Regions from separate parts of the Escherichia sp. MAL-1 genome, predicted to be linked through region 3. Evidence: predicted binding sites of a transcription regulator. Region 3 holds the regulator's gene; each other region holds the start of a gene.
What was found. The regulator LexA, encoded in region 3, represses DNA repair genes until DNA is damaged. The targets are predictions, from matches to a motif close to TNCTGTATGTACATACAGNA.

Region 1 (10,257 bases), 1.2 Mb from region 3:
ACAACATACGGAACACTTCACCAAAACCTTCAACTTCACGGTCGAACAACGGCAGCAATGCTTCGGGAGCCTGATCACCTTCCGTCAGGCCAGTACCACCCGTAATCAACACCACTTGTACATCGTCGCTGGCGATCCACGCAGATACCTGAGCGCGAATAGCGTAGCGGTTTTCTTTCACAATGGCTTTATCGACAACGTGATGGCCCGCTTCTTGCGCCGAATCGCGCAAATAGTGACCGGAGGTATCGTCTTCTTCACCGCGCCGATTAGAAACCGTAAGAATAGCAATACGGGTCGGGATAAATTCAGTGCTTACCTGACTCATCTGATCTCTCCTTTTGACGTTTTAGCCGCCAATGTACGATAAGTTTTGCGTAATACCGGTGTTGTTTTGATGCAGGAAATGGGTCTGTTTCTTCTCCCGCAGCGCCGCTGAAATACGCGCTTCCAGCGCCTGTTGCTGGGCATCGTCTTCCAGCAGATCGCGCAGGTTAACGCCGCCTTCACCAAACAGGCAGAGATGGAGTTTACCAATGGAGGAAACGCGCAGGCGGTTGCAAGTGGCGCAGAAGTCTTTTTCATACGGCATGATAAGGCCAATCTCTCCGGCGTAATCCGGATGGCAAAAGACTTGCGCGGGACCGTCGCTGCGTTGACGTAATTGGTGGATCCAGCCGCGACGCAGTAGCTCGTCACGCAGAACCTGACCAGAGATGTGATGCTTACGGAAGAGCTCACTGCCCTCGCCCGTTTCCATCAGTTCGATGAAACGCAGCTGGATAGGGCGATGCTGGATCCAGTTCAGAAAGGTGTCGAGCTGGTGATGATTAACATCACGCATCAGCACGGTATTGACTTTGACCTTCTCAAAACCGGCCTCAAATGCAGCATCAATCCCTGCCATGACCTGGTTGAATTTATCCTGCCCGGTAATAGCGTGAAACTGGCGGGCGTCCAGACTGTCGACACTGACGTTAATGCCAGTAAGTCCCGCATCGCGCCAGTTCGCCACATCGCGTTCCAGACGGTAACCATTGGTGGTGACCGCAATCTGGCGGATAGCGTCGTTTTCCCGCACAGCGGCGATGATATCGGTAAAGTCGCGGCGTAAAGACGGCTCTCCTCCTGTCAGGCGCACTTTTTCGGTGCCCAGACTGGCGAAGGCGCGCGTAACCCGGCGAATTTCATCGACGGTAAGAAAGCCTTTATTGGTGACGCCGCTCGGTTTGTAGCCATCCGGCAGGCAGTAGGTGCAACGAAAGTTACACACATCGGTAATCGACAGGCGCAAGTAGTAAAACTTACGCGCAAATGCATCAGTCAGTTGTGAAGCCATGTACACCTTTCCAGATACGGGAGGCGAAGTCATTTCTTCCTTCGCCCTGGTGGCAATCTTTACGAGCATTGTCACGGCCAAAGCACCGTATCAGTTGACCCAGGTGCAGAGGCTAGAGTGTTTAGTGGTTAAGCCGATACTAGCGTGTAAATGAGATTTTTACCATCCACACTTTCGCTATGTAATCATGTATATAGCGTCATGATCGTGCTATTTCGCTACAGAATAAGGGAAAATGGCAGTTTTACTTTGATATACATCATCAGGGCGGCATAGCGTGCATCGTCCTTTAGAGGTAGAAGAAAATAGTTTGTATCCTCAATATTGGCAGGTTAATTGCTGTTTCCCCGCAATTTGCGCTACTGTAGCGCGGATAATCTGACTCCAGGAAACTATATGCGCAATCGTACGCTGGCTGATCTTGATCGTGTCGTTGCTCTCGGCGGAGGGCATGGACTGGGACGCGTTCTCTCATCACTTTCGTCTTTGGGTTCTCGTTTAACGGGTATCGTCACCACCACCGATAATGGTGGCTCGACGGGGCGTATTCGCCGTTCAGAAGGCGGCATTGCCTGGGGCGATATGCGCAACTGCCTCAATCAGCTGATAACGGAACCGAGCGTCGCCTCCGCGATGTTTGAATACCGTTTTGGTGGCAATGGCGAACTTTCCGGTCATAATCTCGGAAACTTGATGTTAAAGGCGCTGGATCACCTTAGCGTGCGGCCTCTGGAAGCCATCAATTTAATTCGTAATCTGCTGAAAGTGGATACGCATTTGATTCCAATGTCAGAGCATCCTGTTGATCTGATGGCGATTGACGATCAGGGGCATGAAGTTTACGGCGAGGTCAATATCGACCAGTTAACTACGCCGATTCAAGAGTTATTGTTAACGCCTAATGTACCCGCAACGCGTGAGGCGGTTCACGCTATCAATGAAGCGGATCTCATCATTATTGGGCCTGGCAGTTTTTATACCAGCCTGATGCCAATTCTGCTGCTGAAGGAAATCGCCCAGGCATTACGCCGCACGCCAGCGCCGATGGTTTATATCGGCAATCTGGGGCGTGAGTTGAGTTTACCTGCGGCTAATTTGAAGCTGGAAAGCAAGCTGGCAATTATGGAGCAGTATGTTGGTAAAAAGGTCATTGATGCGGTCATCGTCGGGCCAAAAGTGGATGTCTCGGCGGTGAAAGAGCGGATTGTGATCCAGGAGGTACTGGAGGCCAGCGATATTCCGTATCGTCATGACCGCCAGTTGTTACATAACGCGCTGGAAAAGGCGTTACAGGCTTTAGGTTAACGGAAATCCGAAGGAAAATTCCGGCTTCCTATTGAAGACAAAGTGCGCGTTGTTTATGCCGGATGCGGCGTGAACGCCTTATCCGGCCTACAAACCGCGCAAATTCAATATATTGCGGAGAAAATGTAGGCCTGATAAGCGTAGCGCATCAGGCTGTTTTCCGTTTGTCATCAGTCTTCTTCGCTATCCTGTTACGATGCCGCGATAAACAGCTCACGCAGCTGATGCAACTGGTCACGAATTTGCGCCGCTTCTTCGAACTCCAGATTCTGCGCGTGTTGCATCATCAACCCTTCCAGCTCATGGATTTTCTGCTGCAACGCTTTAGGCGACATATCCATCGGCACATTATCCGGCTCAACAATCGGGCGCGATTTTCCTCTGCCCTTCGCTTTGGTTTTGGCAATGTTCTGCCCCAGCGCCAGGATATCGACCACTTTCTTGTTCAAGCCTTGCGGCGTAATTCCGTGTTCCTCGTTGTACTTCTGCTGTTTCTCGCGGCGACGTTCGGTTTCGCCAATCGCTTTCGCCATTGATGGGGTGATCTTATCGCCGTAGAGAATCGCTTTACCGTTAACGTTACGTGCCGCACGACCAATGGTCTGGATCAACGAACGTTCGGAACGCAGGAAGCCTTCTTTGTCAGCGTCGAGGATCGCCACCAGCGACACTTCCGGCATATCCAGACCTTCGCGCAGTAAGTTGATCCCTACCAGCACGTCGAACTCACCCAGACGCAAGTCGCGGATAATCTCCATACGTTCGACGGTGTCGATATCTGAGTGAAGATAACGCACGCGCTCGCCATGTTCTTCGAGATATTCGGTAAGATCTTCCGCCATCCGCTTGGTCAGTGTGGTGACCAGTACGCGTTCGTTAATTGCCGCTCGCTGACGAATCTCCGAAAGAAGATCATCAACCTGTGTCGCCACCGGCCGCACTTCGATAATCGGGTCAAGCAATCCGGTTGGACGCACCACCTGATCCACCACATCGCCGCCGGATTTTTCCAGCTCGTAATTACCCGGCGTCGCCGAAACATAGATGGTTTGCGGCGCTAATGCTTCGAACTCTTCAAACTTAAGCGGACGGTTATCCAGCGCTGATGGCAGGCGGAAGCCGTACTCCACCAGTGTCTCTTTACGCGCCCGGTCACCGCGATACATGCCGCCAATTTGTGGAATGGTGACGTGAGATTCATCGACCACTAGCAGCCCATCAGCAGGGAGGTAATCAAACAGCGTCGGCGGTGGCTCACCCGGTCCACGACCGGAGAGGAAGCGCGAGTAGTTTTCAATCCCCGAACAGTAGCCCAGCTCGTTCATCATCTCCAGATCAAACTGGGTACGCTGGGTCAGCCGCTGCTCTTCCAGCAGTTTGTTGTTTTCCAACAGCACTTTGCGTCTGGCGGCCAGCTCTTCTTTGATCTCCTCCATCGCCTGTACGATGCGCTCGCGCGGTGTGACGTAGTGCGTTTTCGGGTAGATGGTAAAACGTGGAATAGTGGAAACAATCTGCCCGGTCAGCGGGTCAAATAACGACAATCGTTCCACTTCCTCGTCAAACAGTTCCACGCGAAGTGCAATGTCATCCGATTCTGCCGGGAAGATATCTATCACCTCGCCACGAACGCGGAAAGTACCACGCTGGAATGCTTGATCATTACGAGCGTATTGCAGCTCCGCCAGTCGGCGCAGAATCGCGCGCTGATCGATAATCATACCGACCGTGAGATGGAGCATCATCTTGAGATATAAATCAGGATCGCCCAGACCATAAATCGCGGAAACAGACGCCACCACAACCACATCACGCCGCTCCAGCATCGCTTTGGTGGCGGATAAACGCATCTGCTCAATATGTTCGTTAACCGAGGCATCTTTCTCAATGAAAGTGTCGGAACTCGGTACATAGGCTTCCGGCTGATAGTAGTCGTAGTAGGAGACGAAATACTCCACCGCGTTTTCCGGGAAGAACTCTTTCATTTCGCCATACAGCTGGGCCGCCAGCGTTTTGTTGGGCGCAAGTACCATGGTTGGGCGCTGAAGGTCAGCAATGACATTGGCAATGGTGAAGGTTTTCCCTGAGCCAGTCACGCCAAGTAACGTCTGGTGCGCCAGGCCATCTTCCAGCCCCTCTTCGAGACGTCGAATCGCCTCTGGCTGATCGCCAGAAGGTTTAAAAGCGGAATTCAGTTTGAACGGTTTACTCATGAGTCGCTACCTGAAGGAGTTGGGCGGGCAGGTATGTAATTTTACTCGTCGTACTTAATTATGCTAACAAATTATACTGGATAAAAAAACAGTTCATCACCATAATATTTCTGATACAGCGTAAACTCCGCTGTCAATCATGAGCAAAATTTACTCTGTGGCGAGATAAAACTCCGGCCTTACCGGGTTATCCCCAAAGCAACGGCTTTTTTAACATTTGTCAAGATGAGTGATGACAGTTTTATGGCAAGAGATGCCTGTTCAGTGACTGCCATTGCATTTATCTAACCAGTTAAAAAATAAAAGATATTTCTTTGAGCCGTCTTTAACGCCAATTCGCGTGCAAGCCGCGTATTCTCTCGCTTGCCTCGTGTTTTCTAACTCTAATACACATGGTTATCCACAGGAATAGTGGATAACTGTCTCCAGCCCCTATCCCCCGCCGCCTGGGCAATTCCCACATTCGCCGCATGAGGCGGAAGTAAAATTTTTTTCGTGATTATTTTAGAATTTAATTGGTTAAATTGCAGTCAATCGAAGACGCGATCTCGCTCGCAATTTAACCAAATACAGAATGGCTACAACAAGGCAAGGTTTATGTACTTTCCGGTTGCCGCATTTTCTGGATTTTCTGCAAGCCAGGGGATCTCTCCCAGCAGCGGCGCGGGAATCATGCGGGTGAGCGTGGTCATATATTCAGCGTGACGTTTTCCCGGAGGCGTAACATCGTTCGCCACCCAACCCGCCAGAGTCAGTCCGGCGTGTTGTATTGCCTGCGCAGTCAACATCGCGTGATTAATACAGCCGAGTTTCACACCAACTACCAGTATCACCGGCAGTTGTTCCTGTGTTACCCAATCTGCAAAAGTGAAAGTGTCAGAAAGCGGCGTAAACCAGCCGCCAGCACCTTCCACTAACACCCAGTCAGCCTGTTGTTCAAGCGCGCGTAATCCGGCGCTCATTACCAATGATTCTATCGGTCTGCCCTCTTGCGCGCTGATGATGTGCGGCGAAGTGGGTTCTGCGAAGGTGTAAGGATTTACTGTTGCGTAATCCAGCTGCAGGCTGCTGTTGCGCTGTAACGCCAGCGCGTCGCTATTGCGTAAACCTTCCGGGGTCTTTTCGCTGCCAGAGGCGACCGGTTTATAACCTGCCGTCCGGTAGCCTGCTGCCTTTGCGGCTTGTAAAAGTGCACAACTGGCGACAGTTTTCCCCACTTCGGTATCCGTTCCGGTGACAAAATAACGTTTACTCACGAGCAATCACTCCCAAAAAAAGATGATACGTCAGAGGATATCGCCCCTGCTGTTGCGGCCAGGCCAGTTGCAATCGCTGCAACTGCGAACGCGTTAATATTCGCGGGTCGCGCCCTTCATGAAGATGCGTGGCACCGATGCCTTTCAGCGAACGCATGGCACTGAGCGCATCATCAAACCACAGCGTGATGGGCTGAATATGATGTTGATAATGCACGCCGTTCAGCGACTGTTCGATTTCATCTGGCGGTAAAAAGCGATTAGCATGCGGACGCTCGTCCACCGCCTGCCACGCCTGATGCAGTTCGGGTAACGATCCCTGCACCAGCGTGGTAAACGCGACCACGCCTTTGGGGCGCACCACCCGATACAGCTCGCGGAGTGCCGTGGATAAATTACCGCACCACTGCACTGCGAGATTGCTCCATGCAAGATCGAACGTCGCAGTCGCTAACGGCAGGGATTCGATATCTCCCGCCAGATAATGGTCTGCGGCATCCTTCTGGCGTGCCTGAACAAGCATTGGCGGCGAGAGATCTAAGGCCGTCACCTGCGCGTGACGTTCCCGCCAGTGGCGGCTCATCCAGCCAGGTCCACAACCCGCGTCCAGTACGTGGGTGTATTTACGCTGTGGAAGTATTGCCAGTAAGGCGTCAGCACTCTGGCGCTGTAGATCTGCATGTTGCTCATAGTGTGCGGCTGCCCGACCAAATGCCGCTGCAATGGCTTGTTTATTAACCGTTGCCATGCAGCACCTCCAGCAGACGGTCGATATCCTGCATTTCATGCGCAGCGGTTAGCGTTAAGCGCAGTCGCGCAGTACCAGCGGGTACGGTTGGCGGGCGAATCGCCGTGACCCAGCAGCCTTGCTGGCGCAGTTTTTCTGCCAGTTGTAACGCACGGCTGTTATCACCGACAATCAATGGCTGGATGGCGCTGCATGAATCAGCATGCGTAAACGGCAAATCCTGTACTCCGGCACGAAAACGCGTAATGAGTGCCGCCAGTTTTTCGCGCCGTGCATCACCCTCATCACTGCGAATGACCGCCAGCGACGCACGTAATGCCTGCGCCTGAGCGGGCGGCATACTGGTGCTGTAGATAAGGTGGCGGGCGAATTGCAGCAGATAATCCGCCACCGTACTGGAGCAAAGCACCGCTGCCCCGCTGACGCCAAATCCTTTGCCAAAAGTCACTACCAGCAATTCTGGTTTTACCTTTTGCAGCCAGCAGCTGCCGCGCCCCTGCTCCCCGATAACGCCCGTGCCGTGGGCATCATCGACCATCAACCAGCCATTGTGCTGTTGCGTTACCTGCTGGATTTCCGCCAGTGGCGCACTATCGCCGTCCATGCTGAACACGCCTTCTGTCACCACCATTTGCTGCCCCGGACAGGGGGAAGCAAGCAGTCGCGCCAGATGAGTGACATCGTTATGAACAAAACGGCGAAGCTGCGACGGGCTTAAACTGGCAGCCTCCAGCAATGAGGCATGGCTAAGCCGGTCGGCAACAATACGGTCCTCTTTCGCCATCATCGCGGCAATGACCGCCTGATTAGCGGCAAAACCAGAGATAAACAGCAGTGCCCGCGAATAGCCCAGCCACTCGGCCAGTTCTTCTTCCAGCGCCTGATGTGCCACGCTATAACCGCTGACGTGACCGGAGCCGCCGCTACCGACGCCAAATTGCTCCGCACTCTGCTTCCAGGCACGGATAATTTGCGGATGATGGCTTAAACCTAAATAATCGTTACTGGAAAAGTTCAGATACTGGCGATCGTCCGCCACCAGCCAGCGTCCTGCTCCTTGCGCCACTGGATAACGGCGACGCAGGGCATCGGCAGCACGCCGCGCATCGAGGGCCGCGTTGATTTTATCCTGCCAGCTCATAGTGCTGCCGCGTTGTAATATTCGTCAGTGTCCGGGGTCATCAGTGCCTGTTCCAGACGCTGCTGTTGTTCGTTATCGCCCGCCAGCACGGCAGTTTGCTGCGGATTTAGCCCCAGTTTGCGGAACAGTTGCAGGTCTTTATCTTCTTCCGGATTCGGCGTGGTCAGCAGTTTGCAACCGTAGAAAATCGAGTTTGCGCCTGCCATAAAGCACATCGCCTGAGTCTGTTCGTTCATCTGCTCGCGTCCGGCAGAAAGGCGCACGTAAGAGGTTGGCATCATGATCCGCGCGACCGCAATGGTGCGAATAAAATCAAAGGCATCGACATCATCGTTATCGGCAAGCGGCGTGCCTTTCACCTTCACCAGCATGTTGATTGGCACGCTTTCCGGCGGCGTCGGCAGGTTTGCCAGTTGCAGCAATAATCCGGCGCGATCTTTTACCGTTTCGCCTAAGCCCACAATGCCGCCAGAACAGACTTTGATCCCGGCATCGCGCACTTTTTCCAGCGTATCGAGGCGTTCCTGATAAGTGCGTGTGGTGATGATATTGCCGTAAAACTCCGGCGAGGTGTCCAGGTTGTGGTTGTAGTAATCCAGCCCGGCGTTCGCGAGGCGCTGCGCCTGAGATTCACTCAACGTGCCCAGCGTCATACACGCCTCCAGCCCCATCGCTTTTACCCCCTGCACCATTTGTTCCAGGTACGGCATATCGCGTTCGTGGGGATTCTTCCACGCCGCGCCCATACAGAAGCGCGTCGATCCTGCCGCTTTCGCTTTGCGCGCCGACTCCAGCACCTGTTCAACTTCCATCAACCGCTCGGCTTCCAGCCCGGTTTTGTAGCGCGAGCTTTGCGGGCAGTATTTGCAATCTTCCGGACAAGCTCCGGTCTTAATCGACAGCAAAGTGCTGACCTGCACCTGACGAGGATCGAAATGCTGTCGATGTACCTGCTGCGCTTCAAACAGCAGATCCAGCAACGGTTTTTCAAATAATTCTGTGACTTGCGACAATGTCCAGCGTGGGCGGTGAGCCATGGGGCTTCTCCAAAACGTGTTTTTTGTTGTTAATTCGGTGTAGACTTGTAAACCTAAATCTTTTCAATTTGGTTTACAAGTCGATTATGACAACGGACGATCTTGCCTTTGACCAACGCCATATCTGGCACCCATACACATCCATGACCTCCCCTCTGCCGGTTTATCCGGTCGCGAGCGCCGAAGGTTGCGAGCTAATTTTGTCTGACGGCAGACGCCTGGTTGACGGTATGTCGTCCTGGTGGGCGGCGATCCACGGCTATAATCACCCGCAGCTTAATGCGGCGATGAAGTCGCAAATTGATGCTATGTCGCATGTGATGTTTGGCGGTATCACCCATGCGCCCGCCATCGAGCTATGCCGCAAACTGGTGGCAATGACGCCGCAACCGCTGGAATGCGTTTTTCTCGCGGACTCCGGCTCCGTAGCGGTGGAAGTGGCGATGAAAATGGCGTTGCAGTACTGGCAGGCCAAAGGCGAAGCGCGCCAGCGTTTTCTGACCTTCCGCAATGGTTATCATGGCGATACCTTTGGCGCGATGTCGGTGTGCGATCCGGACAACTCAATGCACAGCCTGTGGAAAGGCTATCTGCCAGAAAACTTGTTTGCTCCCGCCCCACAAAGCCGTATGGATGGCGAATGGGATGAGCGCGATATGGTGGGCTTTGCCCGCCTGATGGCGGCGCATCGTCATGAAATCGCGGCGGTGATCATTGAGCCGATTGTCCAGGGCGCAGGCGGGATGCGCATGTACCATCCGGAATGGTTAAAACGAATCCGCAAAATATGCGATCGCGAAGGTATCTTGCTGATTGCCGACGAGATCGCCACTGGATTTGGTCGTACCGGGAAACTGTTTGCCTGTGAACATGCAGAAATCGCGCCGGACATTTTGTGCCTCGGTAAAGCCTTAACCGGCGGCACAATGACCCTTTCCGCCACACTCACCACGCGCGAGGTTGCAGAAACCATCAGTAACGGTGAAGCCGGTTGCTTTATGCATGGGCCAACTTTTATGGGCAATCCGCTGGCCTGCGCGGCAGCAAACGCCAGCCTGGCGATTCTCGAATCTGGCGACTGGCAGCAACAGGTGGCGGATATTGAAGTACAGCTGCGCGAGCAACTTGCCCCCGCCCGTGATGCCGAAATGGTTGCCGATGTGCGCGTACTGGGGGCCATTGGCGTGGTCGAAACCACTCATCCGGTGAATATGGCGG
Region 2 (10,257 bases), 230 kb from region 3:
GCTCGTTGCTGCACAGCCCCATCGACCTGAGCGTGGAAACGCGTCTTGATGCAGAAGTGAAAAGCTGGTTTGCCTTCGCCCTACAAAAATGCCATGAACTGGCACTGCTGCGCGATGCGCTGAACAGTGGTGACACGGCAGCTCTGGCAGAGTGGAGCGCCCCAATTCAGGCGCGTCGTAACTCTACTCGTGTACATAATCCGGCGGTAGAAAAGCGTCTGGCGGCGATCACCGCCCAGGACAGCCAGCGTGCGAATGTCTATGAAGTGCGTGCCGAAGCCCAGCGTGCGCGTTTTAAACTGCCAGCGTGGCCGACCACCACGATTGGTTCTTTCCCGCAAACCACGGAAATTCGTACCCTGCGTCTGGATTTCAAAAAGGGTAATCTCGACGCCAATAACTACCGCACGGGCATTGCGGAACATATCAGGCAGGCCATTGTTGAGCAGGAACGTTTGGGACTGGATGTGCTGGTACATGGCGAGGCTGAGCGTAATGACATGGTGGAATACTTTGGCGAGCACCTCGACGGGTTTGTCTTTACGCAAAACGGTTGGGTACAGAGCTACGGTTCACGCTGCGTGAAGCCACCGATTGTTATTGGTGACGTTAGCCGCCCGGCACCGATCACCGTGGAGTGGGCGAAGTATGCGCAATCGCTGACTGATAAACCGGTAAAAGGGATGCTGACTGGCCCGGTGACCATTCTCTGCTGGTCGTTCCCGCGTGAAGATGTCAGCCGTGAAACCATCGCCAAACAGATTGCGCTGGCGCTGCGTGATGAAGTGGCCGATCTGGAAGCCGCTGGAATTGGCATCATCCAGATTGACGAACCGGCGCTGCGCGAAGGTTTACCGCTGCGTCGTAGCGACTGGGATGCATATCTCCAGTGGGGCGTGGAGGCCTTCCGTATCAACGCCGCCGTGGCGAAAGATGACACACAAATCCACACTCACATGTGTTATTGCGAGTTCAACGACATCATGGATTCGATTGCGGCACTGGACGCAGACGTCATCACCATCGAAACCTCGCGTTCTGACATGGAGTTGCTGGAGTCGTTCGAAGAGTTTGATTATCCGAATGAAATCGGTCCAGGCGTCTATGACATTCACTCGCCAAACGTACCGAGCGTGGAATGGATTGAAGCCTTGCTGAAGAAAGCGGCAAAACGCATTCCGGCAGAGCGCCTGTGGGTTAACCCGGACTGTGGCCTGAAAACGCGCGGCTGGCCAGAAACCCGCGCGGCACTGGCGAACATGGTGCAGGCGGCGCAGAATTTGCGTCGGGGGTAAAATCCAAACCGGGTGGTAATACCACCCGGTCTTTTCTCATTACAGCGACTTCTTCCCACCATACTGCTTAAACCATTCCAGCATACGCTGCCAGCCATCTTTCGCAGATTCGGCATGATAGCTCGGGCGATAATCAGCATTGAATGCATGCCCGGCATCCGGGTACACGATAATCTCTGCTTTCGCATTAGCAGCCCGCAGCGCCTGGCGCATGGTTTCAACGCTCTCCTGCGGAATACTGTTATCCAGACCGCCATATAAGCCGAGAACCGGCGCGTTAAGATCGGTTGCGATATCAACAGGTTGTTTCGGTGAATTCAGCGACTTGTCGCCCGTCAGTTTGCCGTACCACGCCACTGCGGCTTTTAGCTGTGGATTATGCGCGGCATACAGCCAGGTGATACGTCCACCCCAGCAGAATCCGGTGATCATTAAACGATGAACATCGCCGCCGTTGCGGGAAGCCCAACTGGCGACATGATCGAGATCGGCCAGCACCTGCGAGTCAGGCACTTTTGCTACCAGACCGCTAAGCAACGTGGGGATATCGGCAAAATCATTCGGATCGCCTTCGCGGAAGTAAAGTTCAGGTGCGATAGCCAGATACCCCTCCAGCGCCAGACGGCGACAAATGTCGCGGATATGTTCATGCACGCCAAAAATTTCCTGCACTACAATGACCACTGGCAGTGGGCCATCGCTTTGCTTTGGTCTGGCATGGTAAGCAGGCATGTTATCCCCTTGTGAAGGGATAGAGGTGAAGCCCGCCACAATCGCGTCGTCCGGGGTCTGAACGATGGTCGAAGCGAGAGGCGATGCAGCAGGTGCAAATCCAGATTGTTGTGTTGTTGCCATGGTATTCTCCGTACCCTTATAAAAATGTTGCGCAATGTTAACTATAGTCAGCATGCAACAAATCACATTGCCTGAATCGGCTCATCTTTTATGCAGTCCTGCAGAATGAAGAGTGATTTATGTGATTTGAATCACTTTTGGTGGGTAAATTTATGCAACGCATTTGCGTCATGGTGATGAGTATCACGAAAAAATGTTAAACCCTTCGGTAAAGTGTCTTTTTGCTTCTTCTGACTAAACCGATTCACAGAGGAGTTGTATATGTCCAAGTCTGATGTTTTTCATCTCGGCCTCACTAAAAACGATTTACAAGGGGCTACGCTTGCCATCGTCCCTGGCGACCCGGATCGTGTGGAAAAGATCGCCGCGCTGATGGATAAGCCGGTTAAGCTGGCATCTCACCGCGAATTCACCACCTGGCGTGCAGAGCTGGATGGTAAACCTGTTATCGTCTGCTCTACCGGTATCGGCGGCCCGTCTACCTCTATTGCTGTTGAAGAGCTGGCACAGCTGGGCATTCGCACCTTCCTGCGTATCGGTACAACGGGCGCTATTCAGCCGCATATTAATGTGGGTGATGTCCTGGTTACCACGGCGTCTGTCCGTCTGGATGGCGCGAGCCTGCACTTCGCACCGCTGGAATTCCCGGCTGTCGCTGATTTCGAATGTACGACTGCGCTGGTTGAAGCTGCGAAATCCATTGGCGCGACAACTCACGTTGGCGTGACAGCTTCTTCTGATACCTTCTACCCAGGTCAGGAACGTTACGATACTTACTCTGGTCGCGTAGTTCGTCACTTTAAAGGTTCTATGGAAGAGTGGCAGGCGATGGGCGTAATGAACTATGAAATGGAATCTGCAACCCTGCTGACCATGTGTGCAAGTCAGGGCCTGCGTGCCGGTATGGTAGCGGGTGTTATCGTTAACCGCACCCAGCAAGAGATCCCGAATGCTGAGACGATGAAACAAACTGAAAGCCAAGCGGTGAAAATCGTGGTGGAAGCGGCGCGTCGTCTGCTGTAATTCTCTTCTCCTGTCTGAAGGCCGACGCGTTCGGCCTTTTGTATTTTTGCGTAGCGCCTCGCAGGAAATGCCTTTCCAACTGGACGTTTGTACAGCACAATTCTATTTTGTGCGGGTAAGTTGTTGCGTCAGGAGGCGTTGTGGATTTCTCAATCATGGTTTACGCAGTTATTGCGTTGGTGGGTGTGGCAATTGGCTGGCTGTTTGCCAGTTATCAACATGCGCAGCAAAAAGCCGAGCAATTAGCTGAACGTGAAGAGATGGTCGCGGAGTTAAGCGCGGCAAAACAACAAATTACCCAAAGCGAGCACTGGCGTGCAGAGTGCGAGTTACTCAATAACGAAGTGCGCAGCCTGCAAAGTATTAACACCTCTCTGGAGGCCGATCTGCGTGAAGTAACCACGCGGATGGAAGCCGCACAGCAACATGCTGACGATAAAATTCGCCAGATGATTAACAGCGAGCAGCGCCTCAGTGAGCAGTTTGAAAACCTCGCCAACCGTATTTTTGAGCACAGCAATCGCCGGGTTGATGAGCAAAACCGTCAGAGTCTGAACAGCCTGTTGTCGCCGCTACGTGAACAACTGGACGGTTTCCGCCGTCAGGTTCAGGACAGCTTCGGTAAAGAAGCACAAGAACGCCATACCCTGACCCACGAAATTCGCAATCTCCAGCAACTCAACGCGCAAATGGCCCAGGAAGCGATCAACCTGACGCGCGCGCTGAAAGGCGACAATAAAACCCAGGGCAACTGGGGCGAGGTAGTATTGACGCGGGTGCTGGAGGCTTCCGGTCTGCGTGAAGGGTATGAATATGAAACCCAGGTCAGCATCGAAAATGACGCCCGCTCGCGGATGCAGCCGGATGTCATCGTGCGCCTGCCGCAGGGAAAAGATGTGGTGATCGACGCCAAAATGACGCTGGTCGCCTATGAACGCTATTTTAACGCCGAAGACGACTACACCCGCGAAAGCGCGCTACAGGAACATATCGCGTCGGTGCGTAACCATATCCGTTTGCTGGGACGCAAAGATTATCAACAGCTGCCGGGGCTGCGAACCCTGGATTACGTGCTGATGTTTATTCCCGTTGAACCCGCTTTTTTACTGGCGCTTGACCGCCAGCCGGAGCTGATCACCGAAGCGTTGAAAAACAATATCATGCTGGTTAGCCCGACTACGCTGCTGGTGGCGCTGCGCACTATCGCCAACCTGTGGCGTTATGAGCATCAAAGCCGCAACGCCCAGCAAATCGCCGATCGTGCCAGCAAGCTGTACGACAAGATGCGTTTGTTCGTCGATGACATGTCAGCGATTGGTCAAAGTCTCGACAAAGCGCAGGATAACTATCGCCAGGCAATGAAAAAACTCTCTTCAGGGCGCGGAAATGTGCTGGCGCAGGCAGAAGCGTTTCGCGGTTTAGGAGTAGAAATTAAACGCGAGATTAATCCGGATTTGGCTGAACAGGCGGTGAGCCAGGATGAAGAGTATCGACTTCGGTCGGTTCCGGAGCAGCCGAATGATGAAGCTTATCAACGCGATGATGAATATAATCAGCAGTCGCGCTAGCCCATTGGGAGTAGTTAAGCCGGGTAGAAATCTAGGGCATCGACGCCCAATCTGTTACACTTCTGGAACAATTTTTTGATGAGCAGGCATTGAGATGGTGGATAAGTCACAAGAAACGACGCACTTTGGTTTTCAGACCGTCGCGAAGGAACAAAAAGCGGATATGGTCGCCCACGTTTTCCATTCCGTGGCATCAAAATACGATGTCATGAATGATTTGATGTCATTTGGTATTCATCGTTTGTGGAAGCGATTCACGATTGATTGCAGCGGCGTACGCCGTGGGCAGACCGTGCTGGATCTGGCTGGTGGCACCGGCGACCTGACAGCGAAATTCTCCCGCCTGGTCGGAGAAACTGGCAAAGTGGTCCTTGCTGATATCAATGAATCCATGCTCAAAATGGGCCGCGAGAAGCTGCGTAATATCGGTGTGATTGGCAACGTTGAGTATGTTCAGGCGAACGCTGAGGCGCTGCCGTTCCCGGATAACACCTTTGATTGCATCACCATTTCGTTTGGTCTGCGTAACGTCACCGACAAAGATAAAGCACTGCGTTCAATGTATCGCGTGCTGAAACCCGGCGGCCGCCTGCTGGTGCTTGAGTTCTCGAAGCCAATTATCGAGCCGCTGAGCAAAGCCTATGATGCATACTCCTTCCATGTGCTGCCGCGTATTGGCTCACTGGTCGCGAACGACGCCGACAGCTACCGTTATCTGGCAGAATCCATCCGTATGCATCCCGATCAGGATACCCTGAAAGCCATGATGCAGGATGCCGGATTCGAAAGTGTCGACTACTACAATCTGACGGCAGGGGTTGTGGCGCTGCATCGTGGTTATAAGTTCTGACAGGAGACCGGAAATGCCTTTTAAACCTTTAGTGACGGCAGGAATTGAAAGTCTGCTCAACACCTTCCTGTATCGCTCACCCGCGCTGAAAACGGCCCGCTCGCGTCTGCTGGGTAAAGTATTGCGCGTGGAGGTAAAAGGCTTTTCGACGTCATTGATTCTGGTGTTCAGCGAACGCCAGGTTGATGTACTGGGCGAATGGGCAGGCGATGCTGACTGCACCGTTATCGCCTACGCCAGTGTGTTGCCGAAACTTCGCGATCGCCAGCAGCTTACCGCACTGATTCGCAGTGGTGAGCTGGAAGTGCAGGGCGATATTCAGGTGGTGCAAAACTTCGTTGCGCTGGCAGATCTGGCAGAGTTCGACCCTGCGGAACTGCTGGCCCCTTATACCGGTGATATCGCCGCTGAAGGAATCAGCAAAGCCATGCGCGGAGGCGCAAAGTTCCTGCATCACGGCATTAAGCGCCAGCAACGTTATGTGGCGGAAGCCATTACTGAAGAGTGGCGTATGGCACCCGGTCCGCTTGAAGTGGCCTGGTTTGCGGAAGAGACGGCTGCCGTCGAGCGTGCTGTTGATGCCCTGACCAAACGGCTGGAAAAACTGGAGGCTAAATGACGCCAGGTGAAGTACGGCGCCTATATTTCATCATTCGCACTTTTTTAAGCTACGGACTTGATGAACTGATCCCCAAAATGCGTATCACCCTGCCGCTACGGCTATGGCGATACTCATTATTCTGGATGCCAAATCGGCATAAAGACAAACTTTTAGGTGAGCGACTACGACTGGCCCTGCAAGAACTGGGGCCGGTTTGGATCAAGTTCGGGCAAATGTTATCAACCCGCCGCGATCTTTTTCCACCGCATATTGCCGATCAGCTGGCGTTATTGCAGGACAAAGTTGCTCCGTTTGATGGCAAGCTGGCGAAGCAGCAGATTGAAGCTGCAATGGGCGGCTTGCCGGTAGAAGCGTGGTTTGACGATTTTGAAATCAAGCCGCTGGCTTCTGCTTCTATCGCCCAGGTTCATACCGCGCGATTGAAATCGAATGGTAAAGAGGTGGTGATTAAAGTCATCCGCCCGGATATTTTGCCGGTTATTAAAGCGGATCTGAAACTTATCTACCGTCTGGCTCGCTGGGTGCCGCGTTTGCTGCCGGATGGTCGCCGTCTGCGCCCAACCGAAGTGGTGCGCGAGTACGAAAAGACATTGATTGATGAACTGAATTTGCTGCGGGAATCTGCCAACGCCATTCAGCTTCGGCGCAATTTTGAAGACAGCCCGATGCTCTACATCCCGGAAGTTTACCCTGACTATTGTAGTGAAGGGATGATGGTGATGGAGCGCATTTACGGCATTCCGGTGTCTGATGTTGCGGCGCTGGAGAAAAACGGCACTAACATGAAATTGCTGGCGGAACGCGGCGTGCAGGTGTTCTTCACTCAGGTCTTTCGCGACAGCTTTTTCCATGCCGATATGCACCCTGGCAACATCTTCGTAAGCTATGAACACCCGGAAAACCCGAAATATATCGGCATTGATTGCGGGATTGTTGGCTCGCTAAACAAAGAAGATAAACGCTATCTGGCAGAAAACTTTATCGCCTTCTTTAATCGCGACTATCGCAAAGTGGCAGAGCTACACGTCGATTCTGGCTGGGTGCCACCAGATACCAACGTTGAAGAGTTCGAATTTGCCATTCGTACGGTCTGTGAACCTATCTTTGAGAAACCGCTGGCCGAAATTTCGTTTGGACATGTACTGTTAAATCTGTTTAATACGGCGCGTCGCTTCAATATGGAAGTGCAGCCGCAACTGGTGTTACTCCAGAAAACCCTGCTCTACGTCGAAGGGGTAGGACGCCAGCTTTATCCGCAACTCGATTTATGGAAAACGGCGAAGCCTTTCCTGGAGTCGTGGATTAAAGATCAGGTCGGTATTCCTGCGCTGGTGAGAGCATTTAAAGAAAAAGCGCCGTTCTGGGTCGAAAAAATGCCAGAACTGCCTGAATTGGTTTACGACAGTTTGCGCCAGGGCAAGTATTTACAGCACAGTGTTGATAAGATTGCCCGCGAGCTTCAGTCAAATCATGTACGTCAGGGACAATCGCGTTATTTTCTCGGAATTGGCGCTACGTTAGTATTAAGTGGCACATTCTTGTTGGTCAGCCGACCTGAATGGGGGCTGATGCCCGGCTGGTTAATGGCAGGTGGTCTGATCGCCTGGTTTGTCGGTTGGCGCAAAACACGCTGATTTTTTCATCGCTCAAGGCGGGCCGTGTAACGTATAATGCGGCTTTGTTTAATCATCATCTACCACAGAGGAACATGTATGGGTGGTATCAGTATTTGGCAGTTATTGATTATTGCCGTCATCGTTGTACTGCTTTTTGGCACCAAAAAGCTCGGCTCCATCGGTTCCGATCTTGGTGCGTCGATCAAAGGCTTTAAAAAAGCAATGAGCGATGATGAACCAAAGCAGGATAAAACCAGTCAGGATGCTGATTTTACTGCGAAAACTATCGCCGATAAGCAGGCGGATACGAATCAGGAACAGGCTAAAACAGAAGACGCGAAGCGCCACGATAAAGAGCAGGTGTAATCCGTGTTTGATATCGGTTTTAGCGAACTGCTATTGGTGTTCATCATCGGCCTCGTCGTTCTGGGGCCGCAACGACTGCCTGTGGCGGTAAAAACGGTAGCGGGCTGGATTCGCGCGTTGCGTTCACTGGCGACAACGGTGCAGAACGAACTGACCCAGGAGTTAAAACTCCAGGAGTTTCAGGACAGTCTGAAAAAGGTTGAAAAGGCGAGCCTCACTAACCTGACGCCCGAACTGAAAGCGTCGATGGATGAACTACGCCAGGCCGCGGAGTCGATGAAGCGTTCCTACGTTGCAAACGATCCTGAAAAGGCGAGCGATGAAGCGCACACCATCCATAACCCGGTGGTGAAAGATAATGAAGCTGCGCATGAGGGCGTAACGCCTGCCGCTGCACAAACGCAGGCCAGTTCGCCGGAACAGAAGCCAGAAACCACGCCAGAGCCGGTGGTAAAACCTGCTGCGGACGCTGAACCGAAAACCGCTGCACCTTCCCCTTCGTCGAGTGATAAACCGTAAACATGTCTGTAGAAGATACTCAACCGCTTATCACGCATCTGATTGAGCTGCGTAAGCGTCTGCTGAACTGCATTATCGCGGTGATCGTGATATTCCTGTGTCTGGTCTATTTCGCCAATGACATCTATCACCTGGTATCCGCGCCATTGATCAAGCAGTTGCCGCAAGGTTCAACGATGATCGCCACCGACGTGGCCTCGCCGTTCTTTACGCCGATCAAGCTGACCTTTATGGTGTCGCTGATTCTGTCAGCGCCGGTGATTCTCTATCAGGTGTGGGCATTTATCGCCCCAGCGCTGTATAAGCATGAACGTCGCCTGGTGGTGCCGCTGCTGGTTTCCAGCTCTCTGCTGTTTTATATCGGCATGGCATTCGCCTACTTTGTGGTCTTTCCGCTGGCATTTGGCTTCCTTGCCAATACCGCGCCGGAAGGGGTGCAGGTATCCACCGACATCGCCAGCTATTTAAGCTTCGTTATGGCGCTGTTTATGGCGTTTGGTGTCTCCTTTGAAGTGCCGGTAGCAATTGTGCTGCTGTGCTGGATGGGGATTACCTCGCCAGAAGACTTACGCAAAAAACGCCCGTATGTGCTGGTTGGTGCATTCGTTGTCGGGATGTTGCTGACGCCGCCGGATGTCTTCTCGCAAACGCTGTTGGCGATCCCGATGTACTGTCTGTTTGAAATCGGTGTCTTCTTCTCACGCTTTTACGTTGGTAAAGGGCGAAATCGGGAAGAGGAAAACGACGCTGAAGCAGAAAGCGAAAAAACTGAAGAATAAATTCAACCGCCCGTCAGGGCGGTTGTCATATGGAGTACAGGATGTTTGATATCGGCGTTAATTTGACCAGTTCGCAATTTGCGAAAGACCGTGATGATGTTGTAGCGTGCGCTTTTGACGCGGGAGTTAATGGGCTACTCATCACCGGCACTAACCTGCGTGAAAGCCAGCAGGCGCAAAAGCTGGCGCGTCAGTATTCGTCCTGTTGGTCAACGGCGGGCGTACATCCTCACGACAGCAGCCAGTGGCAAGCTGCGACTGAAGAAGCGATTATTGAGCTGGCCGCGCAGCCAGAAGTGGTGGCGATTGGTGAATGTGGTCTCGACTTTAACCGCAACTTTTCGACGCCGGAAGAGCAGGAACGCGCTTTTGTTGCCCAGCTACGCATTGCCGCAGATTTAAACATGCCGGTATTTATGCACTGTCGCGATGCCCACGAGCGGTTTATGACATTGCTGGAGCCGTGGCTGGATAAACTGCCTGGTGCGGTTCTTCATTGCTTTACCGGCACACGCGAAGAGATGCAGGCGTGCGTGGCGCATGGAATTTATATCGGCATTACCGGTTGGGTTTGCGATGAACGACGCGGACTGGAGCTGCGGGAACTTTTGCCGTTGATTCCGGCGGAAAAATTACTGATCGAAACTGATGCGCCGTATCTGCTCCCTCGCGATCTCACGCCAAAGCCATCATCCCGGCGCAACGAGCCAGCCCATCTGCCCCATATTTTGCAACGTATTGCGCACTGGCGTGGAGAAGATGCC
Region 3 (10,257 bases):
ACAGCACAGGTTCATGGCGTTTGCCGCGCCTGCGTTGTTAATGCGTACCATCAGATCGGCAGCAATATTATTGACCGTCGGCGTTAACCATGCCGGACGCACCGCTTCGATGGGATCGATAGATTCACGCCAGTCTGGTACGTGCTGGTTAAGGTAGGTCATCAACGGCATTGGTTCACCGAAGTTGACGTAACCCTGACCGAGATTACGCAGCTTGCTTAAACCGCGCAGCATCTGCGGCAGGCTCTCTTTCTCTTTCGTCGCGCCGCGCAGTTCTTTGGCGTAAGTACCCACTTCCATGACGTGCTCATAACCGATGTAGATCGGAATCAGCGTAATCGGACGCGTGCCGCCACGCAGCATCGCCTGAATGGTCATCGACAGCGTACCGGTTTTCGGATCCAGCAAACGCCCCGTGCGGGAACGACCGCCTTCCACGAAGTACTCGACGGAATAACCACGGCTGAACAGTTCGCCGAGATACTCACGGAAAACGGTGGAATAAAGTTTATTGCCTTTAAAAGTACGGCGAATAAAGAACGCCCCCAGACGGCGGAAAATCGGCCCGGCCGGCCAGAAGTTCAGGTTGATCCCAGCGGCGATATGCGGCGGCACCAGCCCCTGGTGATACAGCACGTAAGAAAGCAGCAGGTAGTCCATGTGGCTGCGGTGGCAAGGCACATATACCAGCTCATGACCGTCGTGGGCCAGCTGGCGAACGCGCTCGGCGTTATGGACGTTGATGCCCTGGTAAAGGCGGTTCCAGGTGAAGCCCAGAATACGGTCAGTCAGGCGAATCATCTCGTAAGAGAAATTCGCCGCAATCTCTTCCATCAGCGCAATCGCGTTCTGCTGCGCTTTTTCATGGGAGATTTTTTTGCTGCGCGCTTCATCTTCTACCGCTTTGGCAATGGCGCGGGAGGCGAGCAGCTTATTAAACAGATCCTGACGAGCAGGCAGACGTGGGCCCACAGCAGCCAGACGTTGACGGGCAAAGTGCATACGCGCCACGCGCGCCAGTTTCTGTGCGATAGTTTTATCCGTGCCGTGTTCATCCGCCATACGGCGCAGCGAAACTGACGGCGAGAAACGCACAAAACTGTCGCGACCGAGCCACAGTACGGCGAAAAATTTCTGTACGCCGTTAAGCATACGCAGCGGCGGGTTTACTTCGCCTTTTTCACGCCCCGGCGCGCGACCAAACATCACCGATACTGGCACCATCTGCACATCCAGATTTGGGTTGCTACGGTGCAAATCGAGATAGTCGTGGAACAGCTTAATAGACTCTTCTTTCGGCGTGTAATAGGTGAATACACGCGGCCCGCCGTGAATGAACACATAGCGCGGCAGTAGCGTGCCGTCGATTTCCAGCGGCTCTAACGGGTCAGGCAAGTCATGAGCCAGACACTGGGCGCGTAACGTCAGCAAATCTGCTTTCGAGTTGTACGGTAAAACGTACATAATTGGACGAGAGGTATCCAGCCCCAGTTCCGGGGCAGGATCTGCCGGAATAGACTTGCTTTTTACCAGGATGCTTAATGGTAAATTCAGTAATTTGTAGTAAATTCGTGGCCAGCCGGACATAAACGATGTAAAGCCTCTGGTTAATAATGCAAATGCGCGGCAAGGATAGCAGAAAGTCATGGGAAATTCTGTGGTATCCGCTCATGTTTCGCGCAGCGTTACGCAAACCCGAATCATCGGATTTAACGGTACACTGATATTGACGCTCATAATGTAAAAAGGTTCTTTCAATGGCCAATAATACCACTGGATTCACCCGAATTATCAAAGCTGCTGGCTATTCCTGGAAAGGTTTACGCGCTGCATGGATCAACGAAGCGGCATTCCGTCAGGAAGGCGTAGCGGTATTGTTGGCGGTGGTCATCGCCTGCTGGCTGGATGTGGACGCAATTACCCGCGTGCTGCTTATCAGCTCCGTGATGCTGGTGATGATTGTGGAAATCCTCAATAGCGCCATCGAAGCAGTGGTTGACCGAATTGGCTCTGAATACCATGAGCTTTCCGGACGCGCTAAAGATATGGGATCCGCCGCGGTGCTGATTGCGATTATCGTCGCCGTGATAACCTGGTGCATCCTGTTATGGTCGCATTTTGGATAACCCTTCCAGATTTCGATAAATCTCTGGTTTATTGTGCAGTTTATGGTTCCAAAATCGCCTTTTGCTGTATATACTCACAGCATAACTGTATATACACCCAGGGGGCGGAATGAAAGCGTTAACGGCCAGGCAACAAGAGGTGTTTGATCTCATCCGTGATCACATCAGCCAGACAGGTATGCCGCCGACGCGTGCGGAAATCGCGCAGCGTTTGGGGTTCCGTTCCCCAAACGCGGCTGAAGAACATCTGAAGGCGCTGGCACGCAAAGGCGTTATTGAAATTGTTTCCGGCGCATCACGCGGGATTCGTCTGTTGCAGGAAGAGGAAGAAGGGTTGCCGCTGGTAGGTCGTGTGGCTGCCGGTGAACCGCTTCTGGCGCAACAGCATATTGAAGGTCATTATCAGGTCGATCCTTCCTTGTTCAAGCCGAATGCTGATTTCCTGCTGCGCGTCAGCGGGATGTCGATGAAAGATATCGGCATTATGGATGGTGACTTGCTGGCAGTGCATAAAACTCAGGATGTACGTAACGGTCAGGTCGTTGTCGCACGTATTGATGACGAAGTTACCGTTAAGCGCCTGAAAAAACAGGGCAATAAAGTCGAACTGTTGCCAGAAAATAGCGAGTTTAAACCAATTGTCGTTGACCTTCGTCAGCAGAGCTTCACCATTGAAGGGCTGGCGGTTGGGGTTATTCGCAACGGCGACTGGCTGTAACATATCTCTGAGACCGCGATGCCGCCAGGCGTCGCGGTTTGTTTTTCATCTCTCTTCATCAGGCTTGTCTGCATGGCATTCCTCACTTCATCTGATAAAGCACTCTGGCATCTCGCCTTACCCATGATTTTCTCCAATATCACCGTTCCGTTGCTGGGACTGGTCGATACGGCGGTAATTGGTCATCTTGATAGCCCGGTTTATTTGGGCGGCGTGGCGGTTGGTGCAACGGCGACCAGCTTTCTCTTTATGCTGTTGCTGTTTTTACGCATGAGCACCACCGGGCTGACTGCGCAGGCTTATGGTGCCAAAAATCCTCAGGCATTAGCCCGTGCGCTGGTGCAACCGTTGCTGTTGGCGTTGGGGGCTGGGGCGTTAATTGCGCTGCTGCGTACACCGATTATCGATCTGGCTCTGCATATTGTTGGCGGTAGTGAAGCAGTCCTGGAACAGGCGCGGCGCTTTCTTGAAATCCGCTGGTTAAGCGCACCGGCGTCGCTGGCGAATCTGGTATTACTCGGTTGGTTACTCGGCGTGCAATATGCCCGTGCGCCAGTAATTTTGTTAGTGGTCGGCAATATCCTCAACATTGTGCTGGATGTCTGGCTAGTGATGGGGCTGCATATGAACGTGCAGGGCGCGGCGCTGGCGACGGTTATTGCGGAATATGCAACATTGCTGATTGGTCTGCTAATGGTGCGTAAAATCCTCAAACTACGCGGAATTTCCGGCGAAATGCTGAAAACTGCCTGGCGAGGAAACTTCCGTCGCTTGCTGGCGCTTAACCGCGATATCATGCTGCGTTCGCTGTTGTTGCAACTCTGTTTCGGCGCGATCACCGTACTTGGTGCGCGACTGGGGAGTGACATTATCGCTGTTAACGCGGTTCTGATGACGCTACTCACCTTTACCGCCTATGCGCTTGATGGTTTTGCCTACGCGGTTGAAGCGCACTCCGGTCAGGCATACGGTGCGCGCGACGGTAGCCAGTTGCTGGATGTATGGCGGGCAGCGTGCCGCCAGTCGGGGATTGTAGCGTTACTGTTTTCGGTGGTTTATTTGCTGGCAGGGGAACACATCATTGCGTTGCTGACGTCGTTAACCCAGATTCAGCAGCTGGCTGACCGCTATCTTATCTGGCAGGTGATTTTGCCGTTGGTTGGCGTCTGGTGTTATCTGCTGGACGGCATGTTTATAGGCGCAACGCGTGCCGCCGAAATGCGTAACAGTATGGCGGTGGCCGCCGCAGGTTTTGCGCTGACGCTCCTTACGCTGCCGTGGCTGGGTAATCATGGTTTGTGGCTGGCATTAACCGTCTTTCTGGCGTTGCGCGGGCTTTCTCTGGCGGCTATCTGGCGGCGTCACTGGCGTAACGGTACCTGGTTTGCCGCAACGTGACGGTTAAAAATTCTGAATAAATTATCCTAAGCCAAATTGCTGACTACACTTAATCTCACGTTCAGAAGAAAAGTGAACGTACTCTCATTCACAACCTAACGATGAGGTCTTGATTATGAATAAAGATGAAGCCGGCGGTAACTGGAAACAGTTTAAAGGTAAAGTGAAAGAGCAATGGGGCAAACTGACCGATGATGATATGACGATCATTGAAGGTAAACGTGATCAACTGGTCGGTAAAATCCAGGAACGTTATGGTTATCAGAAAGATCAGGCAGAAAAAGAGGTCGTGGATTGGGAAACCCGCAATGAATATCGCTGGTAATTAATCCCTCCTGCCCGACGTGTACAAGGATGTACGCCCTCTTAACGCGGTTTCTTTTTCACCTGCACAGAGTGATCATGCTGGCACTGTTCAGGATGACGACACGCTTCCACTTCCACGCATGCCGCACAGAGCCCATGTGCTTCAATCACATTATGCCGCAGGGCAAACCCCATTTTTGCCGCCAGCGTATGCATGATGTCTTCCACGCCTTCTGCACATTCTTCTTTCACCGCGCCGCAGCGATCGCAAATAAACATAGCTGACGTATGGGTGGGCTGGTCGAACAGATGGCAGAGCACATAACTGTTGGTGGATTCCACCTTATGCACAAAACCTTGCTCAAGCAGAAAATCCAGCGCGCGATAAACCGTTGGCGGCTTGGCTTGCGGTTCAGCTTCGCGCAGCAAATCAAGCAGATCATAAGCGCTGATAGCGCCATCCTGCAGACTCATCAGGCGCAACACTTCCAGGCGCTGTGGGGTCAGGCGCACATTACGCTGCGCGCAGATTTTTTCAGCCTGCGCTAATAACTCCTGCGTTGTGGTCTTTTCCATCGGGCACCTCAAAGTGGGGGTTAAGAATGTCCTTACTTTACCATGTTCCAGGAAAAACACCGAGAACCCTTATTGTTGCCGTAATGTTGCTTTTCTGTTTTGTACGTAAGGTGTTGTGTTGCCTGGTCGTACCATTATCAACACGATAATAATTAATAATTCATTTTTAAATAAATTGCTTCAAGTTAACTCGCTATTTATTTAACTGGGGTTGTTCGCATACCTGTAGTTCAGAAAATTATGAGCGATTTTTGATAGTTACCAGATGGCAAAACACTTATAAGGAGGACACGGTACGACAAAAAAGGTAGATGAATCATGTTGAAGATAATACCCGGTGCAACTGGATACTTTAATAAAACACTCAATTCAAATCAATTCGATAATAAAGATGCAACCAAAGATAAATTAGATAATATAGATGCAACCAACGATAAATTAGATAATAGAGGTACAATCAAAGATAAATTAAATAATATATATGGTAAGTCTATTGATTATTCAGCGCTGCGTCATCGGGATATAATTATTGCAAAAATAGATTTGTTTATTCAAAGAATCACTCATAATTTATGGCATGCACGTAAAAAAATGTGTTTTTAATTGAGCAAATAACTAATCTCAAAGAGTGGGTTAATAAGTATATTGGAGATTGCACTGATGAGGAATTAAACGATCGTGAATTTATTGCATCAGTTGTTGATCGGGCTATTTTTCATTTTGCGATTAATAGTATATGTAATCCTGAGGATAATAAAGATGCAACGCCCATAGAACGATATACTTTTGATGTAGAAACCAAGAATGGCCTTCCCTCCACGGTTCAGCTTTTTTATGAGGAATCTAAAGATAATGAACCTTTAGCGAATATACATTTGCAAGCAATAGGTTCTGGTTTTTTAACGTTTGTTAATGCATGTCAGGAATATGATGACAACAGCTTAAAATTATTCGCTTCGCTGTTGATTTCACTTTCATACTCTAGTGCCTACACAGATTTAGCAGGAGCAGAAAAAGTGAATATTAATGATGATAATGAGAACTATCTGACAGCTCAGTTTGAAGAGTTATCTCAACGTGATATGAAGAAGTACCTGGGAGAGATGAAGCGTCTGGCAGATGGGGGAGAAATGAATTTTGATGGCTATCTGGATAAGATGTCACATCTGGTGAATGAAGGAAAGCTCGCCCCTGATATTTTAAGCAAAATGCGAGATGCTGCACCGAAATTAATTGACTTTGCTAAGTCGTTTGACCCAAACTCAAAGGAAAAGATTAAAATATATACAGACACTTCTAAATTAATTTATGATTTATTCGGGGTTAAATCGGAGAAATAATATGTGAAGTTCTTCGATGGTATGGAAGGCATTACATAAAAGAACCCAATGCTTATTGGGTTCTTTTTTTCTCTATCAGTGCTATTAGCAGGGAGAGATATCACCGGAGTTTAATGTGTGATTTTTATTTATCGTCGAACCTGGATTGTTTATCATTGGCCTTAACAAAGCTAACGGCTAATAAGATTATTTCCATCACTTCGTGAGAGCTTCATGCCTTGAGAGGATCTCAATTTTCTTTTGCAATGAGACAGGCGCTTCCTGTTGTTATGGTATAGTACCCCGTTATTGAGCCTCCTGAACAGTGATGCTGAATAACATAACCCCATGATATATCGATAAAATAATCTCTACATTTGAAAATGCACGGTAATTCTGAAATGCAAAAAATCAACCAAACCAGCGCAATGCCTGAAAAAACTGACGTTCACTGGAGTGGTCGGTTTAGCGTTGCACCAATGCTCGACTGGACGGACAGACATTGCCGCTATTTCTTGCGTCTGCTTTCCCGCAATACGTTGCTGTATACCGAAATGGTGACCACAGGGGCGATTATTCACGGTAAAGGTGATTACCTGGCGTACAGTGAAGAAGAACATCCGGTAGCGTTGCAACTCGGCGGTAGCGATCCGGCGGCGCTGGCACAGTGTGCGAAGCTGGCAGAAGCGCGTGGATATGATGAGATCAACCTGAATGTCGGCTGCCCGTCTGACCGGGTGCAGAACGGCATGTTTGGTGCGTGTCTGATGGGTAATGCGCAGCTGGTTGCCGACTGCGTGAAAGCGATGCGCGATGTGGTGTCGATTCCGGTGACGGTGAAAACGCGTATTGGCATCGACGACCAGGACAGCTATGAATTTCTCTGCGATTTCATCAACACCGTTTCCGGCAAAGGCGAGTGTGAGATGTTCATCATCCATGCACGTAAAGCCTGGCTTTCGGGGTTAAGTCCGAAAGAAAACCGTGAGATCCCGCCGCTCGATTATCCGCGTGTGTATCAACTGAAGCGTGACTTTCCGCATCTGACAATGTCGATTAACGGTGGTATCAAGTCGCTGGAAGAGGCCAAAGCACACCTGCAACATATGGATGGCGTGATGGTCGGGCGCGAGGCGTATCAGAATCCGGGTATTCTGGCGGCGGTAGACCGGGAGATCTTTGGTTCCTCGGATATCGATGCCGATCCGGTGGCGGTAGTGCGCGCCATGTATCCGTACATTGAGCGTGAACTCAGCCAGGGGACGTATCTCGGTCATATTACCCGGCATATGTTGGGCTTGTTCCAGGGTATTCCTGGCGCGCGGCAGTGGCGGCGTTATTTAAGTGAAAATGCCCATAAAGCGGGTGCAGACATTAATGTGCTGGAACACGCGCTCAAACTGGTGGCGGATAAGCGTTAACTTTTCACCAAAAAATAGTCAAATTCACCACGCCCTGCGCACCGTCGCGGGGCGTTTTGCTGTTAAATCAATAGATTATTTTTGGCATGATTCTTGTAATGCCAGCAAGAGATTTCATATTTGGGAGTGCATCATGCTGGAACTACTTTTTGTGATTGGCTTTTTTGTCATGCTGATGGTCACCGGCGTTTCGTTGCTGGGCATTATCGCCGCGCTGGTTGTGGCGACGGCCATTATGTTCCTCGGCGGTATGCTGGCATTGATGATTAAGTTGCTGCCGTGGTTACTACTGGCGATTGCGGTGGTGTGGGTTATTAAGGCGATTAAAGCACCAAAAGTGCCGAAATATCAGCGTTATGACCGCTGGCGTTACTAAGGGATTGTGCGGATGATCACAACCTAAGGTTTTATCCTTAGAACAAAATAGGAATTGATAATCAAATCTGTCACTATTGCGCCTCTAACAGATTCATCGTGCTGTACCCTACATACAGCCGAACTATAAAAAGAAAGGGCTTCCCAGGTGGAAGCCCTATTTCTTTTATGGAATCAACAGGCTGGAACCTTGCGTTGCCCGGCTTTCCAGAATTTCATGCGCACGCTGCGCATCCTTCAGCGGATATTTCTGCTGCTCGGCGACATCGACCTTAATCACACCGCTGGCAATCAAAGAGAACAGTTCATTACTGGCCTCGGTTAATTCCTCCCGCGTGGTGATATAGCCTTGCAGGGAAGGGCGTGTCACATACAACGAGCCTTTCTGATTGAGAATGCCTAAGTTCACACCGGTAACCGCACCTGATGAGTTGCCAAAACTCACCATTAAGCCGCGGCGTTGCAGGCAATCCAGCGACCGTTCCCAGGTGTCTCTGCCCACGGAATCGTACACCACGCGCACTTTCTTACCGCCGGTGATCTCTTTTAACCGCTCGACCAGATTCTCTTCACGATAGTTAATAACCTGCCACGCGCCCGCTTTTAGCGCGCTCTGCGCTTTTTGCGCGGTTCCTACGGTGCCGATAAGTTTCGCGCCCAGGGCTTTTGCCCACTGGCAGGCAATCAAGCCAACGCCGCCAGCTGCTGCGTGGAACAGGAACTGCTCATCGGGTTTAATTTCATAGGTTTTGCGCAGCAGATAATAAACCGTTAAGCCTTTCAGGAAGGATGCCGCAGCTTGCTCAAAAGAAATTGCCGCAGGCAGAATCGCCGCTTTATCCGCAATAATGTTATGCACAGAGCTGTAAGCGCCTAACGCCGACTGCGCATAGACTACACGATCGCCTGCCTTAATATGCTTTACACCACTGCCGACTTTACTCACGATGCCTGCTGCTTCGGTGCCTAATCCGCTGGGTAGCGATGGCGGCGGGTAAAGGCCGCTGCGGATATATGTGTCGATAAAATTGATGCCGATGGCTTTATTTTCGACCTGGATTTCATTCTCCGCCGGATCGGCAGGAGTGAACTCTACGGCTTGAAGTACTTCCGGGCCACCGTGCTTGTGAAATTCAATTCGTGTTGCCATGTGTCCTCCAGAACGTATCGTCAGGGTCTGCTTCATATGGTAAAGTTTCGACCCATTCTTTATCTCGGTAACTCCATTCACTATGGCAGGAAATAAACCCTTCAACAAACAGCAGGCTGAACCCCGCGAACGCGATCCACAAGTTGCCGGGCTGAAAGTGCCTCCGCACTCGATCGAAGCGGAGCAGTCGGTGTTGGGCGGTTTAATGCTAGATAACGAACGCTGGGATGATGTAGCCGAGCGTGTGGTAGCAGACGATTTTTACACCCGCCCACACCGTCATATCTTTACTGAAATGGCGCGTTTGCAGGAAAGCGGTAGCCCTATCGATCTAATTACTCTTGCGGAATCGCTGGAACGCCAGGGGCAACTCGATAGCGTCGGTGGTTTTGCTTATCTGGCAGAGCTGTCAAAAAATACGCCAAGTGCGGCGAACATCAGTGCTTATGCTGACATCGTGCGTGAACGTGCCGTTGTCCGTGAGATGATCTCGGTTGCGAATGAGATTGCTGAAGCCGGTTTTGATCCGCAGGGGCGTACCAGCGAAGATCTGCTGGACCTTGCTGAATCCCGCGTCTTTAAAATTGCCGAAAGTCGTGCAAACAAAGACGAAGGGCCGAAGAACATCGCCGATGTGCTCGACGCAACCGTGGCGCGTATTGAGCAGTTGTTTCAGCAGCCACACGATGGCGTTACCGGAGTAAACACCGGTTATGACGATCTCAACAAAAAAACCGCTGGCTTGCAGCCGTCGGATTTGATCATCGTCGCCGCGCGTCCGTCGATGGGTAAAACAACATTTGCGATGAACCTCGTCGAAAACGCGGCGATGTTGCAGGATAAACCAGTACTTATCTTCTCGCTGGAG

Region 1: uvrB (excinuclease ABC subunit UvrB) is a predicted target of LexA. The motif match lies at 4,932-4,951, and genes of this name have one in related genera.
Region 2: rmuC (DNA recombination protein RmuC) is a predicted target of LexA. The motif match lies at 3,251-3,270, and genes of this name have one in related genera.

Annotation. Positions count from the first base shown of each region.
Region 1 covers NZ_CM129609.1:3,330,237-3,340,493, forward strand. Annotated here, with positions in the region: gene moaB (molybdenum cofactor biosynthesis protein B) at 1-328, opposite strand, end outside; gene moaA (GTP 3',8-cyclase MoaA) at 350-1,339, opposite strand; molybdenum cofactor riboswitch at 1,327-1,471, opposite strand; gene yvcK (uridine diphosphate-N-acetylglucosamine-binding protein YvcK) at 1,736-2,644, shown strand; gene uvrB (excinuclease ABC subunit UvrB) at 2,836-4,857, opposite strand; gene bioD (dethiobiotin synthase) at 5,436-6,113, opposite strand; gene bioC (malonyl-ACP O-methyltransferase BioC) at 6,106-6,861, opposite strand; gene bioF (8-amino-7-oxononanoate synthase) at 6,848-8,002, opposite strand; gene bioB (biotin synthase BioB) at 7,999-9,039, opposite strand; gene bioA (adenosylmethionine--8-amino-7-oxononanoate transaminase) at 9,126-10,257, shown strand, end outside.
Region 2 covers NZ_CM129609.1:4,793,812-4,804,068, reverse strand. Annotated here, with positions in the region: gene metE (5-methyltetrahydropteroyltriglutamate--homocysteine S-methyltransferase) at 1-1,295, shown strand, start outside; gene ACU8XX_RS23900 (dienelactone hydrolase family protein) at 1,335-2,150, opposite strand; gene udp (uridine phosphorylase) at 2,412-3,173, shown strand; gene rmuC (DNA recombination protein RmuC) at 3,314-4,741, shown strand; gene ubiE (bifunctional demethylmenaquinone methyltransferase/2-methoxy-6-polyprenyl-1,4-benzoquinol methylase UbiE) at 4,836-5,591, shown strand; gene ubiJ (ubiquinone biosynthesis protein UbiJ) at 5,605-6,210, shown strand; gene ubiB (ubiquinone biosynthesis regulatory protein kinase UbiB) at 6,207-7,847, shown strand; gene tatA (Sec-independent protein translocase subunit TatA) at 7,926-8,195, shown strand; gene tatB (Sec-independent protein translocase protein TatB) at 8,199-8,714, shown strand; gene tatC (Sec-independent protein translocase subunit TatC) at 8,717-9,493, shown strand; gene tatD (3'-5' ssDNA/RNA exonuclease TatD) at 9,535-10,257, shown strand, end outside.
Region 3 covers NZ_CM129609.1:4,566,559-4,576,815, reverse strand. Annotated here, with positions in the region: gene plsB (glycerol-3-phosphate 1-O-acyltransferase PlsB) at 1-1,587, opposite strand, end outside; gene dgkA (diacylglycerol kinase) at 1,758-2,126, shown strand; gene lexA (transcriptional repressor LexA) at 2,236-2,844, shown strand; gene dinF (MATE family efflux transporter DinF) at 2,917-4,242, shown strand; gene ACU8XX_RS22860 (CsbD family protein) at 4,358-4,567, shown strand; gene zur (zinc uptake transcriptional repressor Zur) at 4,609-5,124, opposite strand; partial or broken gene ACU8XX_RS22850 (DUF2713 family protein) at 5,443-6,464, shown strand; gene dusA (tRNA dihydrouridine(20/20a) synthase DusA) at 6,827-7,864, shown strand; gene pspG (envelope stress response protein PspG) at 7,998-8,240, shown strand; gene ACU8XX_RS22835 (quinone oxidoreductase) at 8,406-9,389, opposite strand; gene dnaB (replicative DNA helicase) at 9,472-10,257, shown strand, end outside.